3 regions of the Methylobacterium mesophilicum SR1.6/6 genome follow, and region 1 is predicted to be linked to each of the others. Evidence: predicted binding sites of a transcription regulator. Region 1 holds the regulator's gene; each other region holds the start of a gene.
The links. The regulator LexA, encoded in region 1, represses DNA repair genes until DNA is damaged. The targets are predictions, from matches to a motif close to TGTTCNNNNTGTGTTCNG.
Positions count from the first base shown of each region.

Region 1 (6,303 bases):
CGCCCGTGCGGAACCAGATCTCTTGCATGTTCGAACTCCACCTGATCGGAGCCCGCGGGAGACATCATCGGAGGGCTCGCGTCAATCGCGTCAGAGCAGGCCGACCCCGTCGAGCACGCCGATCATCGCGAAGGCGATCGTGATCCCCGACACGGCGTAGACGACCCACCTGTAGGCCCCGGCCACGCGCTGCCCCTCCGGCAGGGCGCGCGTGGCCAGCAGGATCAGCAGGCCGAGCGCCAGGGGCAGGAGCAGGGCGTTCATGACCTCGACCGCGATGTTGAGCGCCACGAGGTTCGGCACGAGCTGCACGGCCACCGCCCCCGCGGCGACCGCCAGCGCGAAGGCGCCGTAGAAGGCCGGCGCCTCCCGGGGCGACTGCCCGAGGGAGTGCGGCCGGCCGGTCACGTCGCCGAAGCCCCAGGCCAGCGCCAGGGCCACGACGTTCAAAGCCACGAAGGCCGCCGCGATGATGCCGACCCCGAACACCACCTGCCCGAGCCAGGGCCCGAGGGCCGGGGTGAAGGCGCCCGCGAGGTCGCCCACGGTCTCCAGCCCCTTCGCGCTGCCCTGCCCGGACTTGCCGATCGTGGCGGCGGCCGCGATCAGGATCGCCCCCATCACGCATTGCGAGATCACCGCACCCACCAGGGTGTCGAGCCGCGAGCGGCGCGCATGGTCCCAGCCGAGGCCTTTGTCGACGATGGCCGACTGCTGGTAGAAGATCATCCACGGCATGATCACCGCGCCGATATTGGCGGCGATCAGCACCCGGTATTGCCCGTCACCCAGCGGGATGTGCCCGAAGGAGGCGACGATCTCCGGCACGTCCGGCCGCGCCGCGATCGCCAGCCCGACGAAGACCAGCTCGAACAGGCCGACTGCGATCGCCACCACCTCGACGCGCCGGTAGCTGCCGGTGAAGACCAGCCCGAGGAGCAGGGTCGCCGGCAGCCCGAGACTCACGAGCCGCGGAACCCCGAACAGGTCGCCGATCCCGGCGATCCCGGAGAACTCCGTCACGATGGCGCCGATTCCCGCGACCACGAGGCCGCCGTAGGAGATCCAGGCCCAGGCCGGCCCGTAATGCGTCCGGATCAGCTCGCCATGGCCGCGGCCCGTGGCGGTCCCGAGCCGGACCGTCAGCTCCTGGACGACGTAGAGGATCGGCACCAGCAGGATCTGCAGGAGCAGCAGCGAGTAGCCCCAGCGCGCGCCGCTCTGGGCCGCCGTGATCAGGCTGCCGACATCCGTATCGGCGAGCATCACGACCAGTCCCGGGCCCGCGGCCTTGAGGAACGCGGACAGGCGGGGCAGGGAAGCGCTGGGCACGGCTCGGGAACAGTCCCGGGCGGCGGCAGTTCCGGCGGACGCCTGCGGCGTTTTCCCGGGAGCCCGCGGGAGGAATTGAGATGGCGGAGAGCACGGATCGGGGTTCCGGCTGGAGCCTTCAGGCGAGCGCCGTGCCCGACGGGGTGCGCCTGGAACTCGCCCTATCCGACCTCGGCGGCGCGCCGGTCACCGCCGCCATCACCCTGGACCGGGCGGAGGCCCGCGCCTTCGCCCGCGCGCTGCTGGCGGCGGCTGGGGACGCGACCGAGCGCACCTTCCCCAAGCCGGGGACCTGAGCCGGGGACCTGACGGGCGCGGGCGCCGGGCCCGCGGTTCAGCGCAGGATCAGGCCCGGATTGCGGCCCGGAAGCCGCGGAACCACCGTGCCGCGCTTCTCGATCGGCGCGTCGCACGCGTAGGCGAACTCTGTCTTCAGCGGATCGAACACGGTCTCGCCGGTGATCCGGCAATCCTCGCGCACGGTCTCGTCGAGATAGGCCCGGGCCGCGGTCCGGAAGCGCTTCACCCGCGTCGCCTCGGGCTCGGGATCGATCCGGACCTCGCTCAGGTTGCAGCCGGCATATTCCCGCAGGGCGTTCGAGACGATCAGCATCCGGCGCACTTGCCGGTTGTCGTAGACCTCGTAGGGCTCCTTGCAGCCGATCGTCACCACCTGCGGGGTCAGCGCGACGTAGTTCCGGGAGATGTAGGAGAACCCGGTCGTGCAGCCGGCGAGCGCCAGGCCGAGGGTCACCACGCCGAAGGTCACCACGCCGAGGGGCAGCAGAGCTGCGGGTCGTCGCATCCTCGTCATCCCAGCCCGATCCACGCCGCGCCCCGGGCTTATCCCCGGACGGCCGGCTGGACGCATTGAAACGGCTCCGCTTGCGCCGTCAATGCGTTTCTCCCCGGCAGGCGGCCGCCACGCACGCAAGCGTGGCCATATCTCTCTTGCGGAACACTTGCGGAACGTTTAACGTGTTCGTGATTTGTTTCTGTGGCCGCCACGAGGCGGTCCCTCAAGCCGCGAGGCCCACGTCGATGCTCACGCGCAAGCAGCTGGACCTCCTGCGCTTCATCCAGAACCGCATGCAGGAATGCGGCGTCCCGCCGTCCTTCGACGAGATGAAGGACGCCCTCGACCTGAAGTCGAAGTCGGGCATCCACCGGCTGATCACGGCCCTCGAGGAGCGCGGCTTCCTCCGGCGCCTGCCGAATCGGGCGCGCGCCATCGAGGTGATCCGCATCCCCGAGAGCCTGACGCAGGCGGCCGCGGCCCAGGCGCCCGCCGAGCCCCGCCGGTTCACCCCGAGCGTGGTGGAGGGTGGCAAGTCCAAGCAGCCACCGCTGCCCGCCAATGCCCGCATGATCGACGAGGCCGGACGGGCGGTGTCGATCCCCGTCATGGGCCGGATCGCGGCCGGCACGCCGGTCTCGGCGATCCAGAACCAGAGCCACGCCATCACCCTGTCGCCGGACTTCCTGGCCGGCGGCGAGCACTACGCCCTGGAGGTGCGCGGTGATTCGATGGTCGAGGCCGGCATCCTCGACGGCGACCTCGTGGTGATCCGCAAGCAGGACACCGCCAACACGGGCGATATCATCGTGGCCCTGATCGACGACGAGGAGGCGACGCTCAAGCGCCTGCGCCGCCGCGGCTCCTCGATCGCCCTGGAGGCCGCCAACCCGGCCTACGAGACCCGCGTCCTCGGGCCCGACCGGGTCCAGATCCAGGGCCGCCTCGTGAGTCTCGTCCGCCGCTACTGAAGCGGTTCGGCGGGCGCGTCGCCGGGCGCGTCCCCGCCGCTCGATCCGTCGGCCTCAGCCGGGGCCGCAGGCTCCTCCATGGCGCGACTGCTGTCGACTGCGGCGGTCATCGGCGGTGCCGGCTTCGTGTCCCGGTGCGGTCGCCACGGCAGGCCGCGATCACCGGTCCGGGCGTAGCGCGCGGTGAACCCGCCGGGTTCGGCCCGGAGCGCCACGGCTCCGTGATCCGCCAGGACATGCCGGTCGATCACGAGGGGCCCCGTGCAGGTCGGGGGCGCCGCGAGGCCGGTGATCAGCACCGCGGCCCGGGCGCAATCCTCCGGGAAGGCGCGGCGATCCCGGACCAGCGCGACCGCCCGCCCATCCGGCAGGCGCGCGGTGCATCCGAGCCGGTCGCAGCGCCCGCTTCCGGACGGCGTGACCAGCGCGCCGGGGCGCCGCCCGTCGCCGTCCGCCTTCAGCCACTGTTCCAGCACGAAGCCGGAGGGGCTGCCCAGGGCGGCGAGGCGGCCGTCCGGCCCCCGCACCGCCGCGCCGCCGCCCTGCCGGTCGACGTAGACGTCGTAGCGGTCCGGCAGCACGGTGAGCCAGAGCCCCAGCAGGAGGGGCGGCCCGGCGAGCCAGCGCAGGCGCGAGACCGGGAGCGTCGCCAGCAGCAGGCTTGCGGTCAGCAGGGTCAGCGCCGCGGTTCCGAAGGCCGGCAGCACGAGGATGGCGCGCTCGAACCCGGCGATCCACTCGGAAATCGCCAGCATGCCCCCCACCGCCTGACCCATCAGCCACCAGACCGGCCGGTCGAGGGCGAAGGGATAGGCCAGGATCCCGAGGACCGCGGCGGGCATCACCACCAGGGAGACGAGGGGCAGCGTCAGGGCGTTGCCGACGAGCCCGAAGGGCTGCACGGTCTGGAAGTGGTAGGTGGCGAAGGGCGCGGTGGCGACCTGCGCCACCAGGGTCGTGGCCAGGGTCCCGGTGACCGCCGACAGGCCGCTGCCCACAAGGCGCCCGATCCGTCCCGCCCCGGGGCGCACGAACAGCCGGCCGTCGATCAGGCGCGCGCAGGCGATCAGCCCCGCCACCGCCCCGAACGACATCTGGAAGCTCGGGCCGAGCAGGCCCTCCGGCTCGCGGGCGAGCGCGATCAGGGCGGCGAGCGCGAGGTTGCGCATCGACAGGGCCGGCCGGTCTGCCAGGATCGCGCCCAGCATGATCAGGGTCATGATCAGCGAGCGCTCGGCGGCGATGTCCCAGCCCGAGAAGGCGCAGTAGGCGGTCACGCCCACCATGGCGAAGCCGGCCGCGATCTTCTTGATCGGCCAGACCAGCGCGCAGTACGGCACCAGGGCGAGGGCCGCCCGGACCAGCCAGAACACCACGCCGGCGGCCAGCACCATGTGGAGCCCGGAGATCGACACCACGTGGTAGATGCCGGCGGCGCGCAGCGCGTCGTTGGTCGCCGGCCCGATCAGCCCGCGCTTGCCCGTCACCAGGGCCGCCGCGACCGCCCCCGCCTGCCCGCCCTCGGCCTCCGCGATCCGGCGGGTCAACGCGTTGCGGGCCGCGTCCAGCGTCGCGGCGAGCCGCAGGCGCAGGGGCGGCGGCTCCGCGGGCGCGCGGACCGTGACCGCTCCGACCAGCGAGCCCACGGCGCCGAGACCCTGGAAATACGCGTCCCGGGCGAAGTCGTAGCCGCCGGGCCGGGCGGCCTCCGGCGGCGGCAGCAGCCGGGCGGTTGCGGCGATGACGTCCCCGGGTCGCGGGATCGGCGTCCTGCGGAACGACACCCGGACATGGACCGGCCGCGCCTCCGGCGCGAGCCCGGCGAAGCTCTCCACGCGGATCACCAGCCGGGCGCCGACCTCGCGCTCGTCCAGCGCCTCGACCATCCCGACGAGGGGGCCGATGGTGGTCCGGGTGAGGATCGGGGCGGCCACCTGGGTGACCCGCCACGTGGCCGCCGCGAAGCCGAGGAACCCGGCCGCGGCCGCGAGGGCCAGCGCCAGGGCCACGGGCCGCGCCCCCAGGAACGGCACCGGCGCCAGGGCCAGAGCCGCCCCCACCAGCGGCGCGGCCAGGATCGGCGTCCCATCGGCCGCCGCGAAGTAGACCAGGATCCCCGCGCCGAAGGCCACCGCCAGCCAGGGGAACAGGCGCCGCTGCTCGGCTTCCCGGCCGAGCCCCTCCGCCACCCAGCGGCGGACCGCCGGAGGGGTGAGCGCGCGCGGGCCGGCGAGCGCAAGGGCACCCCCCGCCTGCCTCGCGCCGATCCGCCGCATTGCCGCCGCCTCGATCCGCGCGACCTGTCGTCGTCGGCCGGCGATTCTCCGGCCGATTCTTAACCCATCCGCCGACCCGTGCTACAGGCGGCACTTCGTGCTACGGGCGCCCTGTCGAGCCCCTCGCCGCTCCATCCCCGCGCCCCGCCCCCGAACATACCGGACCGATGTCCTCAGCCGTCGTCACGCGCTTCGCCCCCTCGCCCACCGGCTACCTCCACATCGGCGGGGCCCGCACGGCCCTGTTCAACTGGCTTTACGCCCGCCACACGGGCGGCCGGATGCTGCTGCGCATCGAGGACACCGACCGGGAGCGCTCCACGAAGGGCGCGATCGACGCGATCCTCGACGGGCTCACCTGGCTCGGCCTCGACTGGGACGGCGACGTGGTGTTCCAGTTCGCCCGCGCCGAGCGCCACCGGGCGGTGGCCGAGGCGCTGCTGGCTGCCGGCCGCGCCTATCATTGTTACGCCACCGCCGAGGAACTCGCGCAGATGCGCGAGACCGCCCGTGCCGAGGGCCGCCCGCCCCGCTACGACGGCCGCTGGCGCGACCGCGACCCGTCCGAGGCCCCCGCCGGCGCCAAGCCGGTCATCCGCCTGCGCGCGCCGACCGAGGGCGAGACCGTGGTCGAGGACGCCGTCCAGGGCCGGGTGACCTGGGCCAACAAGGACCTCGACGACCTCGTGCTGCTGCGCTCGGACGGCACGCCGACCTACATGCTCGCCGTCGTGGTGGACGACCACGACATGGGCGTCACGCAGATCATCCGCGGCGACGACCACCTCACCAATGCCGCCCGCCAGACCCAGATCTTCTCGGCGCTGGGCTGGGACGTGCCGAAGATGGCCCATATCCCGCTGATTCACGGGGCCGACGGGGCGAAGCTCTCGAAGCGGCACGGGGCGCTCGGCGTCGAGGCCTATCG
Region 1 is NZ_CP043538.1:5,031,355-5,037,657, reverse strand. It holds gene fae (formaldehyde-activating enzyme) at 1-28, opposite strand, end outside; gene MMSR116_RS23840 (NRAMP family divalent metal transporter) at 91-1,332, opposite strand; gene MMSR116_RS23835 (hypothetical protein) at 1,413-1,628, shown strand; gene MMSR116_RS23830 (hypothetical protein) at 1,667-2,137, opposite strand; gene lexA (transcriptional repressor LexA) at 2,374-3,099, shown strand; gene MMSR116_RS23820 (ComEC/Rec2 family competence protein) at 3,093-5,375, opposite strand; gene gltX (glutamate--tRNA ligase) at 5,543-6,303, shown strand, end outside.

Region 2 (6,303 bases), 1.9 Mb from region 1:
GCAACGCCAACGTCTTCGTCTCGCCCGACATGTACACCTTCGCGCCCGGCGGCGGCCTTTACGTGGAGGCGGCGAACGGCTTCATGAGGGACCAGTTCCTGTTCGGCTCCTCGTTCCCGTTCCGCCCCATGGGCCAGGGCGTCGCCGACTTCCGCGGCCTCGGCCTGTCCGAGGAGGCCCTGGACGCCGCCCTCTGGCGCAACGCCGACCGGCTCCTCGGGCTGGGACTGGCGTAGCGCGACGCGAGTCCCGGTTTCGAAAGGTCGAGACCTTTCGCGGGTGTCGGGGCGGAGCCCGCGCTCGGGCGCAGCCCGACGTCGGGGCGCCGCCCCGACACCCCGCCAAAGGGCTTGCCCTTTGGGATCCCCGTCCTCAGGCGGCGCGGACCTGGGCCAGGAAGTGCTCCACCGCGCCGCGCAGGTCGCCCGCCTGCCGGGACAGGTCGCCCGCCGCCTGCAGCACCTGGGCGGAGCCCTGGCTCGCCGTGCCGGCCGCTTGGCCGACCCCCGCCATGTGGCCCGACACGCCGCGCGTGTCCTGCGAGGTCTGCGCGGTGGTCCGGGCGATCTCGGCGGTGGCCGCGCCCTGCTGCTCGACCATGGCGGCGATCTCGGCGCCGATCCGGGCGAGAGTGCGGATCACCTCGGTGATGCCGCCGATGGCGCGGACCGAGGCCTCCGTCGATCCGGTGATCTCCGCGACCTTGGCGGCGATCTCCTCGGTGGCCCGGGCCGTCTGCTCGGCGAGGTGCTTGACCTCGGCGGCCACCACGGCGAAGCCCCGGCCGGCCTCGCCGGCGCGCGCCGCCTCGATCGTGGCGTTGAGCGCCAGCAGGTTGGTCTGCCCGGCGATCTGCGAGATCATCGCGACGATCTCCCCGATGCTGCCCGCCGCCTGGGCGAGGCGGCGCACCTCCCCGGCCATCCCGTCCGCGTCCCGGGTCGCGCCGGCCGCGAGGTCGGCCGAGGCTCCGACCTGCACGCCGATCTCCCGCACCGAGGCGGTGAGTTCCTCGGTGGCCGCCGCCACCGTGTCGGCCGAGCGCGCGGCCGAATCCGCCGACCCGGCCACCGCGCGGCTCAGGTCGGTCGTGTCCTGGGCGGCCCGGGCCATGCCGTGCGCGGAGGCCTCCAGCCGGGCGGCGGCCGCCGAGACCGCCGCGACGATGCCGCCGACCTGGCGCTCGAAGCTGTCGGCGAGGCCCAGGGCGGCATTCCGCTGGGCGGCGCTGGCCTCGGCGGCGAGCCGCTCCTGCGCGAGCCGGGCCACCCGGCGCTCAGCGACGCTGTCGCGGAAGGCCACCGCGGCGGCGGCGATCGCCCGGACCTCGCGGGGGCCGCCCGACGGGATCGCCGGATCCTCCGTCCCGTCGTTGCGGCCGATCGCGGTCAGCACCCGCGCCATCCGGGTCAGCGGCCGGGCGATCGCCGTGCCGAGCCAGATCGCGAGGCCGGCCGAGAGCGCGAACAGGGCGAGCCCGCCGACGATCCAGAGGGCCAGCATCCGGTCGGTCCGGGCCCGCACGGCGCCGGCGGCGGCCACGAGATCGGCGGTGAGCCGGTCCTCCACCGCCTTCAGGGCGTCGATCCGCTGCGTGGCGAGGCGGAACCAGGCCGGCGCGTCGCGGAAGGCGAGGACCGCCCCCGGCATCGTCGCCTGGGTGGATTCGCGCAGGCGCGCCACCTCCCGGGCCGGCTCGGCAGCCTCCGCGGCGTCGAGCAGGGCCGCCTGCGCCGGCTCGGCCCCGGCCCGGAACAGGCCCGCGTAGGTCGCCTGGTCGGCCGCCAGCGTGGCGAGCCGCCGGGCGGCCGCGAGGTCCAGGCTGCCGGAGGCGAAGGCCGCCGAGGCGGCGGCCCGCTCCTGCCCGGCGGCCTCCTTGAGCGACAGGAACGCCGCGTAGGTGTTCGCCCGCGCGGCGAGGCCGGCCTCGTCGATCACCCCGCCCATCGCCCGCACGAGCCCCAGCCCTTCGCCGATCAGCCCGGTGTAGAAGACGGCCGCCTGCGGCGCGCCCGGGACGAGGGCGTCGATCGCCCGGCGCTGGTCCGCGAGCCCGGCCAGGGCCCGCGCGAAGCCCGTCCCGCGCGCCGCGAAATCCGGGCCGAAGCCCGTGGCGGCCGCCACGGCCTGGGGCAGCCCGGCGAGCGCCGCGTCGGTGCGCCCGCGCTGGGCCGCCAGTTCCGGCCCGAACTGCGCGCCCTTCGCGCCCAGGAACAGGCTGGAGGCGCCCCGCTCGCGCTGGGCCTCGTGCACGAAGGCGCTGACCCGCGAGGCGAGGCCGACGAGGCCCTCCACCCGGTCCATCTCGGCGCGGCGCGCCCATTGGTCCGACGCCACGAGGCCCGCCGCCCCCGCGAAGGCGAGGCACGGGGCGAGCGCCACCGCCAGGATGCGGGCGCGGAGCGAGGCGAGGAGCGGCATCGGAAGATCTGGAATGGTCCGGCAGGAGATGTTTCAGCATCCCGCCAAGTCTTAAAGATCCAGTTATGGATTCCTCAACCGGTGCGGCATGATCTGCTCAATCAAGCAGCGTTCTGGACGGTCGTTGCCTGATCGGCGTGCACATCGCCCCAGGTCTTCAGGGCGCGGATGACCGGCTCAAGGGAGCGCCCGCGCTCGGTCAGGCTGTACTCCACCTTGGGCGGGACTTGGGCGTAGACCGTCCGGGTGATCAGGCCGTCCGCCTCCATTTCGCGCAGCTGGTTCGTGAGCATGCGCTGCGTCACGCTCGTCAGCCGCCGCCGGATCTCGTTGAACCGCAGGGTCCCCTCCAGCAGGTGGTAGAGGATCACGCCCTTCCACTTGCCGTCGATGAACCGGAGGGTCGCCTCGACGGCGCAGCCGGGGCTGCAGGCGCCGACGTGATGGCGGGTGCGGGGCATGGGCTGTCTCCGACGGTATCATTTCCGGCACCAGGGGCGTTTTATGTGCGTACTTGCGGTTCGTGAAGGCGGGCGGCATCTCCCGCGGCGACAGCCCGAGGAGACCACGATGCGCGCCGTCGGCTACCGCACGTCCCTGCCGATCACCGATCCCGAAGCCCTGGTCGCTCTCGACCTGCCGCAGCCCGAGCCCGGCCCGCACGACCTGCTGGTGAAGGTCGAGGCGGTCTCGGTGAACCCGGTCGACACCAAGGTCCGGCGGCGGGCGCAGCCGGAGGATGGCGGCGTCAAGGTGCTGGGCTGGGACGCGGCCGGCACCGTCGTCGCGGCGGGCGCGGAGGTCCAGGGCTTCGCGGCGGGCGACGCGGTGTTCTACGCGGGCGACCTGACCCGGCCGGGGACGAACGCGGAATACCATTGCGTCGACGCCCGCATCGTCGGGCACAAACCCAGAAGCCTCGACTGGGCGCAGGCCGCCGCCCTGCCGCTCACCGCGATCACCGCCTGGGAGACCCTGTTCGACCGGCTCGACACGGGACGGCCGGTGCCGGGCGCCGCCCCAGCGATCCTGATCGTCGGCGGGGCCGGCGGCGTCGGCTCGGTGGCGATCCAGCTCGCCCGGCAGTTGACGGACCTGACTGTGATCGCCACCGCGTCGCGGCCCGAGACGGCGCACTGGTGCCGGGACCTCGGCGCCCACCACGTGGTCGACCATTCCAAACCGCTGGCGGACGCGGTGGCGGCGCTCGGCCTCGGGGCGCCGGGCCTCGTCTTCTCCACCACCGGCACCGACGCCCACTTGGCCGCGATCGTCGCGCTGATCGCCCCGCAGGGCCGGCTCGCCCTGATCGACGATCCCGATCAGCTCGATGTCGGGCTCCTCAAGCGCAAGAGCCTGTCGCTGCACTGGGAGTTCATGTTCACGCGCTCGATGTTCGCCACCGCCGACATCGCCGCCCAGGGGGCCCTCCTCGACGAACTGTCTCGCCTCGTTGACGCGGGGCGCCTGCGCACCACCCTGGGTGAGCATTACGGGCGGATCGACGCCGCGAACCTGCGGCGCGCCCACGCGCTCATCGAGAGCGGGCGCGCCAGGGGCAAGATCGTGCTCGAAGGTTTTTCCAGTTAGGGAGGACGCGATGGCGGAGACGGCGGGAACCGGCATCTTCGACGTGGCGGCGCTGGCGGCGTCCCTGCCCGACAGCGCAACGACCCTCCTGGTCGACACCTACCTGACCGACCGGGAGGCGGCGAGCGCCCGGGTGTTCCGGGTCTACCGCCCGACCCCGCCGCACTACCACGCCACCTGCGACGAGTACCTCTACTGCCTCTCGGGCCGGGGCACGTTCTGGATGGGCGACCCCGCCGCCGTGACGGCGTTCGGCCCGGGCCAGCTCCTGTTCTTCGAGAAGGGCACGGTCCACGCCATGCCGGAGATCGAGCCCGGGACGCCGGTGGTGTTCCTGTCGATCGACACGCCCCGCCGGGCGCCCACCGACATCGTCTTCGTGAACCCGGAGGACGGGACGCCGGCCAGCTTCATGGCCCGCAACGCGGAGGGGTGACGATCAGGAAGCGCGGGCATCGGCACCTGTCGAGGATGAGAATCCGAGGGTTGGGATCTGGCGACGTGGGATCTCAGCGCCCGCGATGCGGCACCGGAGATGGGCCGACGTCATCGCGCGCGCAGCGAAGCGACCCAGGGCGGCGCGACATCGCGGAGCGTGGCGCCCTCTGGATGGCTTCGCCGCGCTCGCCAAGACGGTTGCGCATCCACGGAGCGGTTGCCGCCGTACGCGTTTCGTTCTAGCAAGGGCGGCGCATGACGGGCCTGCGTCCCGCCGGCCGCATCTTGCCGTGGGCCTCGTGGGCTCGACATGAGCGGGAGCGGCGGCTGGCCCGCGCGCGAATCCGACTCTGACCGCGTCGACGCCTCGAAAGACCGCCGCCCTCATGGCCAAAGCCCAAGCTGGAAGTCGTGTCGCAAGCCGCGCCGGCGCCGCCCAAGCCGCTCCCAAGATGCCCGCCAAGGAAGCCCCGACGAAGGCGGCCTCGACGAAGGCAGGCTCGACCAAGGCAGCCCGGCCCAAGTCGGCCGGCCCGAAGGGCGAAGCGTCCGCGGCCCGGACCGAGGCGGCCGTCGACGCCAAGCTGGCCGCCCTGTTCGACGCCGCCCCGGCAGCGCCAGAGGACCGGCGGGTCATCGCGATCCGCGGCGCCCGGGAGCACAATCTCAAGAACGTCGACCTGACCATCCCCCGGGACAGGCTCGTGGTCTTCACCGGGCTCTCGGGCTCGGGCAAGTCGTCGCTCGCCTTCGACACGATCTACGCCGAGGGGCAGCGCCGCTACGTCGAGTCGCTCTCGGCCTATGCCCGCCAGTTCCTGGAGATGATGTCGAAGCCCGACGTCGACCAGATCGACGGGCTGTCGCCGGCGATCTCCATCGAGCAGAAGACCACCTCGAAGAACCCCCGCTCCACCGTCGGGACGGTCACCGAGATCTACGACTACATGCGCCTGCTCTGGGCGCGGGTCGGCATCCCCTACTCGCCCGCCACCGGCCTGCCGATCGAGAGCCAGACCGTCCAGCAGATGGTCGACCGGGTGCTGGAGCTGCCCGAGAAGACCCGGCTCTACCTGCTGGCGCCCGTGGTCCGCGGGCGGAAAGGCGAGTACCGCAAGGAGATCGCCGAATATCAGAAGAAGGGCTTCCAGCGCCTGCGCGTGAACGGCGAATACTACGCCATCGACGACGTGCCCAAGCTCGACAAGAAGTTCAAGCACGACATCGACGTGGTGGTCGACCGGATCGTGGTCCGCGCCGATATCGGCGCGCGGCTGGCGGATTCCTTCGAGACCGCGCTGGAACTCGCCGACGGCATCGCGGAGGTCGTGTTCGCCGACGCCCCCGAGGGGGAAGAGCCCCGGACCATCACCTTCTCGTCCCGCTTCGCCTGTCCGGTCTCGGGCTTCACCATCGCGGAGATCGAGCCGCGGCTGTTCTCGTTCAACAACCCGTTCGGAGCCTGCCCGACCTGCGGCGGCATCGGGCACGAGATGCGGATCGACCCCGAGCTGGTGATCTCCGACCCGGGCCTCAGCCTGAAGCGCGGCGCGGTCGGACCCTGGGCGAAGTCGACCTCGCCCTATTACGGCCAGACCCTCGACGCGCTGGCCGAGCATTTCGGCTTCAAGACCGGCGTCCCCTGGCAGAGCCTGTCGGAGACGGCCCGTGCCATCGTGCTGTACGGCTCGGGCAAGCAGGCGGTCCGCTTCGCCTACGACGACGGCTTGCGCAAGTACACGGTCAACAAGCCCTTCGAGGGCGTGATCCCGAACCTGGAGCGCCGCTACAAGGAGAGCGATTCCGACGCGGTGCGCGAGGAGATCGGGCGCTTCATGAGCGAGACGCCCTGCG
Region 2 is NZ_CP043538.1:339,758-346,060, reverse strand. It holds gene MMSR116_RS01655 (amidohydrolase family protein) at 1-236, shown strand, start outside; gene MMSR116_RS01650 (methyl-accepting chemotaxis protein) at 373-2,421, opposite strand; gene MMSR116_RS01645 (winged helix-turn-helix transcriptional regulator) at 2,523-2,882, opposite strand; gene MMSR116_RS01640 (zinc-binding alcohol dehydrogenase family protein) at 2,992-4,011, shown strand; gene MMSR116_RS01635 (cupin domain-containing protein) at 4,022-4,447, shown strand; gene uvrA (excinuclease ABC subunit UvrA) at 4,836-6,303, shown strand, end outside.
Region 2: uvrA (excinuclease ABC subunit UvrA) is a predicted target of LexA. The motif match lies at 4,674-4,691, and genes of this name have one in related genera.

Region 3 (6,303 bases), 990 kb from region 1:
TCCTTCATGGCCTCGGTGAGCGGGGCGACCCACGGGGCGATCTTCTCCTCGAGGGTGCCGGGGAAGTAGCCGAGCGAGCGGCCCGAGGGAACGTTCGGGCGGGTGATGACGACCTTGGCGATGCGGCGCTGGCGGAGCTGGTCGGCGGCGCGGGTCCCGGCGATGAAGGTCTTGCCGGTGCCGGCGGGGCCCAGGACGATCACCTGGGGCGAGCGGGCCAGGGCGTCGAGATACTCGGCTTGGCGTTCGGTGAGCGGCTGGATTGGAGCGAGATTGCGTTCTTCGTCGAAGCGTGTGCGGTGAATGCGGGACGTGCGGTCTTCAACAAGTTCAAGTCGTGCGCGGCGTCTCTTCATGGATGTACACTCCAACGGGACTAGCCAACCTGGATCTGTCGCTGAACTGCCGTTTACCTGCTTGCTCCCGGCTCTACTCGTTTGCGGAACTCAATACCGGCCCCGGGCCGAAGGTTCCGTCCCGCGCTCGTCCGCCTGTGGAGAGCGTCACGACGTTCCGTGCGCGGCCGAATACGCGATGCAACTGGCGCACCAGCGCGATTCGCGCCCGACGATTGCGCGCCGGGTGTGACTAGGGGGTGACGGTTGGTGGAGAGGCTTCGAAAAAGCCGCGTCGCTGGCGCGGATGCATCAGGTTCGGGACGGGGAGGTCGCGGTAACGCGGCATCCGGCACAGTCACCATCCTCCCCGCCCGCAGGGGCGAAGCCGGCCGACCCTGCCGCCCTGAGACGTCCGGGCTTGGTCGGCGGGACGGGCCTCATCCGGCCTGGACGAAGCTGTCGAGGACCATCTTCCGACCGGCCTTGTCGAAGTCAACGGTCAGCTTGTTGCCGTCGACGGCCGCGACGGTTCCGGGCCCGAACTTGGTGTGGAAGACCCGCTGACCGCCCTGGAACGCGGACGGCGCGCCCGAGGATTTTGCGATCAGCTCGCCCTCGATCTGGCGGGGGCCGCCGGACCGGCCGCCGGGCGCCGACCCAAAGCCGCCACGGGTGCCCGCCTGCGCGGTGTTGGCCTGCGCCCGCTGCCAGCCCGGCGTGCCGTAGCTCGACCCGAACGGCGTGGGGTTGCGGTCGAACCGCGAGGCACCGGCGGAGAAATGGGCGGGCGCCTCAACCACGTCCACGGCCGATTCCGGCAATTCGTCGATGAACCGGGACGGGATGGTCGAGGACCAGAGGCCGTGGATGCGCCGGTTCACCGCGAAGGAGAGCTTCGCCCGCTTGCGCGCCCGGGTGAGCCCGACATGGGCCAAGCGCCGCTCCTCCTCAAGGCCGGCCCGGCCGCTCTCGTCGAGCGCCCGCTGGCTGGGGAACAGGCCGTCCTCCCAGCCGGGCAGGAACACGGTGTCGAACTCGAGCCCCTTGGCGGCGTGGAGGGTCATCAGGGAGACCCGCTCGGCCCCCTCGGTCTCCGAGGCCTCCATCACCAGGGAGACGTGCTCCAGGAAGGCCGCCATGTCGGGGAATTCCTCCATGGAGCGGACGAATTCCTTCAGGTTCTCCAGCCGGCCTGCGGCGTCGGCGGAGCGGTCCTTCTGCCACATCTCGGTGTAGCCGGACTCCTCGAGGATGATCTGCGCGACCTCGCTGTGCGGCTGGGATTCCACCAGCCGCGCCCAGCGGGAAAAGCTCTCGGTCAGCGCCCGCAGGGTGGAGCGGACCCGGGGCTTCAGCTCGTCGGTCTCGCACAGGCGCTGGGCGGCGATCCGCAGGGGCACCCGGTTGGCGCGGCCGTAGCCGTGAAGCTGCTGCAGGGTGGCGTCGCCCAGCCCGCGCTTCGGCGTGTTCACGATCCGCTCGAAGGCGAGGTCGTCGCTGACGTTCACGGTGGCGCGCAGATACGCCAGCGCGTCGCGGATCTCGGCCCGCTCGTAGAAGCGCGGGCCGCCGATCACCCGGTAGGGAAGGCCGAGCTGGACGAAGCGATCCTCGATCTCGCGCATCTGCGCGGAGATCCGCACCAGCACGGCAATCTCCGACAGGGGGTGCTGCTTCGACTGGAGGGATTCGATGGACTCGGCGAGCAGCCGCGCCTCCTCCTCGGAATCCCAGGCGCCCGTCACGGTGACGCGCTCGCCCGGCTCGTCGTCGGTGCGCAGGGTCTTGCCGAGCCGGCTCTCGTTCTTCGCGATGAGTCCGGAGGCGGCCGCCAGGATATGGCCCGTGGAGCGGTAGTTGCGCTCCAGCCGCACCACCACGGCGCCGGGGAAGTCGTGCTCGAAGCGCAGGATGTTGTCGACCTCGGCGCCGCGCCAGCCGTAGATCGACTGGTCGTCGTCGCCCACGCAGGCGATGTTCTTGCGATTTTGCGCCAGCAGTCTCAGCCAGAGGTACTGGGCGACGTTGGTGTCCTGGTACTCGTCCACCAGGATGTAGCGGAACCGGTCCTGGTAGTTGGCCAGCACGTCGGGGTTCTCGCGCCAGAGCTTGAGGCAAAGGAGCAAAAGATCGCCGAAATCGACGGCGTTGAGCGTCGCGAGCCGGGCCTGGTAGGCGGTGTAGAGGGCGCCGCCCTTGCCGAAGGCGAAGGACGAGGCCTCGCCCGGCGGCACCTGCTCGGGGCCGAGGCCGCGGTTCTTCCAGCCGTCGATGGCGTGCGACAGGGCGCGGGCCGGCCAGCGCTTCTCGTCGACGTTCTGGTCGAGGATGACCTGCTTCATCAGCCGGAGCTGGTCGTCGGTGCCGAGGATGGTGAAATCGGATTTCAGCCCGACGAGTTCGGCGTGGCGGCGCAGGATCTTGGTGCCGATGGCGTGGAAGGTGCCGAGCCAGGGCATGCCCTCGCCGGCGGGGCCGATCAGGCTGCCGATCCGGTGCTTCATCTCCCGGGCGGCCTTGTTGGTGAAGGTCACCGCCAGGATGTCGAAGGGCCGCGCCCGGTTGGTGGCGATCAGGTGGGCGATGCGGGTGGTCAGCACCCGGGTCTTGCCGGTGCCGGCACCCGCCAGCACCAGAACCGGGCCCTCCGTGGTCTCGACCGCGCGGCGCTGCTCGGGGTTGAGCCCTTCGAGGTAGCCGGCGGCGTCGCGGCGGAGCGCGCCCATGGCGCGGGCGGCGATGGAGGAGGACGGGGCGCCGTCCCCGGCGGGCAGCGCGTGCGGGCGGTTCTGCATCCCGCATCCCTGGACCAAATCGCGAACGGCGTCGAGGCCGTTCGCGGCGGATGCCACCGGAGCGTGTGCGTGCGGCCGGTCTCGCGGGGGCGATCCCGAAACGCTGGCCGCCCCGGCGCGCTACCCGAACGCGCCGACCTCGTGCTGGATCATCCCGGAGATCTCGCGCACCTGCTCGAACATCCGGCGGATCGGCTCGAACAGGTTGGCGTGCTCGGCCGCGTAGGTGCCGACATCCCGCGGGCCCGCCGGCTCGCCGAAGTTGAGGCCCAGCGTCGGGTCGGGGGTGACCGGGAAGATCTCGTCGAGGAGCTTCAGGCAGCCGTCGATATCGAGGCGCAGGAACCGCTCCAGCAGCTGCTCGCGGGAGATGCCCGCCTGCGGCCGGAAGCCCGGGATGTGCACCGCCAGGAACCAGATCCGATGGATCAGGGCGAGGCGGAGCGCGTGCAGCAGCGTCAGCCGCGCCGACATGCCCGGCAGGTCGGGGGCGGCGGCCGTCAGGGCGAGCCAGTCGCGGGTCAGCCGGCCGAACAGGCTCCGGAGCGCGGAGGCGAGGTCGAGCCGCTCCAGGGCGCCCGCGATCACCACCAGCTCGTCCCGGCGGAAATCCTTCTGCGTCCGCCGCGCCCGCTCCAGCCACACGGCCGGGTCGAGGGTGTCGATGTAGGCGCGCAGCACGTCGAGGTCGCCCACGGAGGCCGCGTGCTGGACCAGCCGGAAGGCCCGGGAGAAGCGCACCGAGTCGCGGCGCATGTCGCGGAACAGGTCGGGGCCGCGCTGGGCGGCGCGGCCGATCCCGTGGAGGGAATTCGCCAGGAAGCCGAGCTGGTGCAGGATCGCGTTGTTGGGGATCGCCCGCATCTGGCGCGGATGGGTGATGCGGGCCGGCCCGCCATTGTCGCTCTGGCGCGCCACGGGGCGGGAGCCCGTGCGGTCGATCAGGCTCGGGCCGAAGGTGCCGAGCAGGGCGGCGTAGCCCGAATCGTCGACCAGCGCCTCCATGTCCTGGCGGGCCGCGGTGAAGAACTCGAGGGCGAAGTCCGGCTCGGAGTAGATCGGATCGTCCGCGGGATCCGCCTCCCGCGGGCCGTCGTTGAGGGCGTAGTCCGAGAAGCTGTCGTCCTCGGCCACGTCCAGGGCGTAGACGTGCTCGGCGATCCGGTCGACGCTGGCGCGGGCCAGCGCCTCGGTGCCGTAGAGCAGGTAGCCGTCGGTGCCCTGGAAGCTCGATTCGAGCCGCACCTTGATGCCGGCCTTGCGGGCGCGGTCGCGCGCATCCTCGGGCGCGAGGTAGGCGAGGCGGTCGCGCAAGCTGGTCGGATGGGCGCCGCGGCCGATCGATTCGCCGTGCGTGTCGAAGATCGCGAGCTCGATGTCGGCGAGGCCGTTCTGGACCAGCATCTCGGTGATGCGCAGGCGCAGCCGCTCGATCCAGAAGGTGGCGGCGAGCTGGCCGACATAGCGGCCCGAATCGGAATAGCCGAACTGCACGGTCAGCCGGCCGATGCGCTTCAGATATTGGCGCCAGTGCGGGTTGCGCAGAGCGTCGTCGAGCACCCGGATGCCCTGCTCCAGGGCGCTCGCCGTCTCGAACAGCGGTGTGATCTCCAGCTTGTCACTGATCCCGTAGTGGCGCGCCAGCCAGAGGGCGGCGAGCAGCGTGTAGCCGGTCTCGGTCTCGGCGATGAGGAAGCGCACCGGGTGGGTGCCGTCCACGTGCTTGAGGATCTGGGCGATCGTCATCATCAGCCGGGCAGCCGAGGCGCGCTCGGCGGCGAGCGCGCCGAAATCCACCGCCACCGGGCGGACGTCGTTCAGGAGCGCGTGGATCGTGGCGAGGTGCGAGCGGCGCCGCGCCGCGTCGGTGGGCTCACCCTCGAGGTCGATGACCCGGCGGACCGCGTTGTGGATCTGGCTGGCGTTCAGCCGGAAATGCGGCAGGGCGTTCGACAGGCCGTGCGTGGCGACGCCCGACCGCAGGATGGCGATCCGCCGCTGGTCGGCCGGATCCTCCGCCGCCTCCAGGGCCCGGGTCAGCCCCGCCACGAGGATGCTGGCGTCGGTCTGCGCGCGGTCGCGTTCGATGATCAGCGCCAGGGCGAACCGGTGGACCGATTCGAGCGAGGGCTGGTCGCCGAGGCGCGGCGCGACGGCGAGCTGGCGGTTCACCGCGGCCAGCGCGCCCTCGGCGAGCCCGCGGACCTCGCGGCAGGCGGCGATCTCGGGCAACTCGCGCATCACCCGGTCGAACTGCATGCGCTTCGAGATCAGCCGGTAGCGCAGGGTGTCCCACCAGCCGATGTCGGTGCGCCCGTCGGTGTCGCAGCCGACCCAGCTGGCGATGGCGAAGGGGCGGGGCGTCAGCTCGGTCCACCGGTCGGGCCAGCGGGCGCGGGCCGCGTCCAGGAGGGCGCCGTTGAAGGCGTCGAGGGCGAGCCGCCCGTTATTGGCCGCCGCGCAGGCCTGCTCGAACTCCACGTCCAGGGTGATCGGCACGTCCGGCCGTGTGGAGAGCTTGGCGGCGCGGGCGATCAGCTCGGCGCGGGCGGCCTCATCGGGGAGGCTCGCGGCCTCGGCGAGGAGGCCCGCCACGGCCCGCGGCATGCCGAAGGTCGGGTGGGCCGTGAAGACCACCGCGAAGGCGGTGCGGTGGATGAAGCGCGCGAAGTCCGCGACGGCGTCGGGCCGTTCGGGCACGGCGGCCACGAGGCGCGCCGGGATCGCGGCCTGCGGATCCTGCGACGCCGCCGGCCCCGCTTCCAGCCCGACATAGGCCCGCAGCCGCGCCGCCCGCGCGGACAGGGCAGCGGCGCGCAGCCGGACGAACAGGCCTTCGAGGTCGCCGAGCGAGATCTCGTCCCGGTCGAACCGCCGCGTGATGGCCAGCGTCACGGCCAGCACGGGGTTGCGGAACGGATCTTCCCGGGCCTGATCCCGTGCCCCCTCGATCAACCCGAGGAGGTGGCCCTCCAGCTCTTCGGGCTCGCGACTCGGCTGGTGCTGCATCGATCGATCCCGCCTCCGGTCCGCCCGCATCTACCCGGTCCAGCGCACCACGCAAGGAGCGTTCCGCGCGTGACGGTGGGGTGACTGCGGCCCTCCGCGCGGGTTAGAGCTGCGCGCAGCATGGAGCGCCTGCTGATCGTCCTGGCGATACTGATCTTCGC
Region 3 is NZ_CP043538.1:6,020,905-6,027,207, forward strand. It holds gene MMSR116_RS28490 (PhoH family protein) at 1-356, opposite strand, end outside; gene MMSR116_RS28495 (ATP-dependent helicase) at 776-3,133, opposite strand; gene MMSR116_RS28500 (phosphoenolpyruvate carboxylase) at 3,254-6,142, opposite strand; gene MMSR116_RS28505 (hypothetical protein) at 6,263-6,303, shown strand, end outside.
Region 3: MMSR116_RS28495 (ATP-dependent helicase) is a predicted target of LexA. The motif match lies at 3,144-3,161, and genes of this name have one in related genera.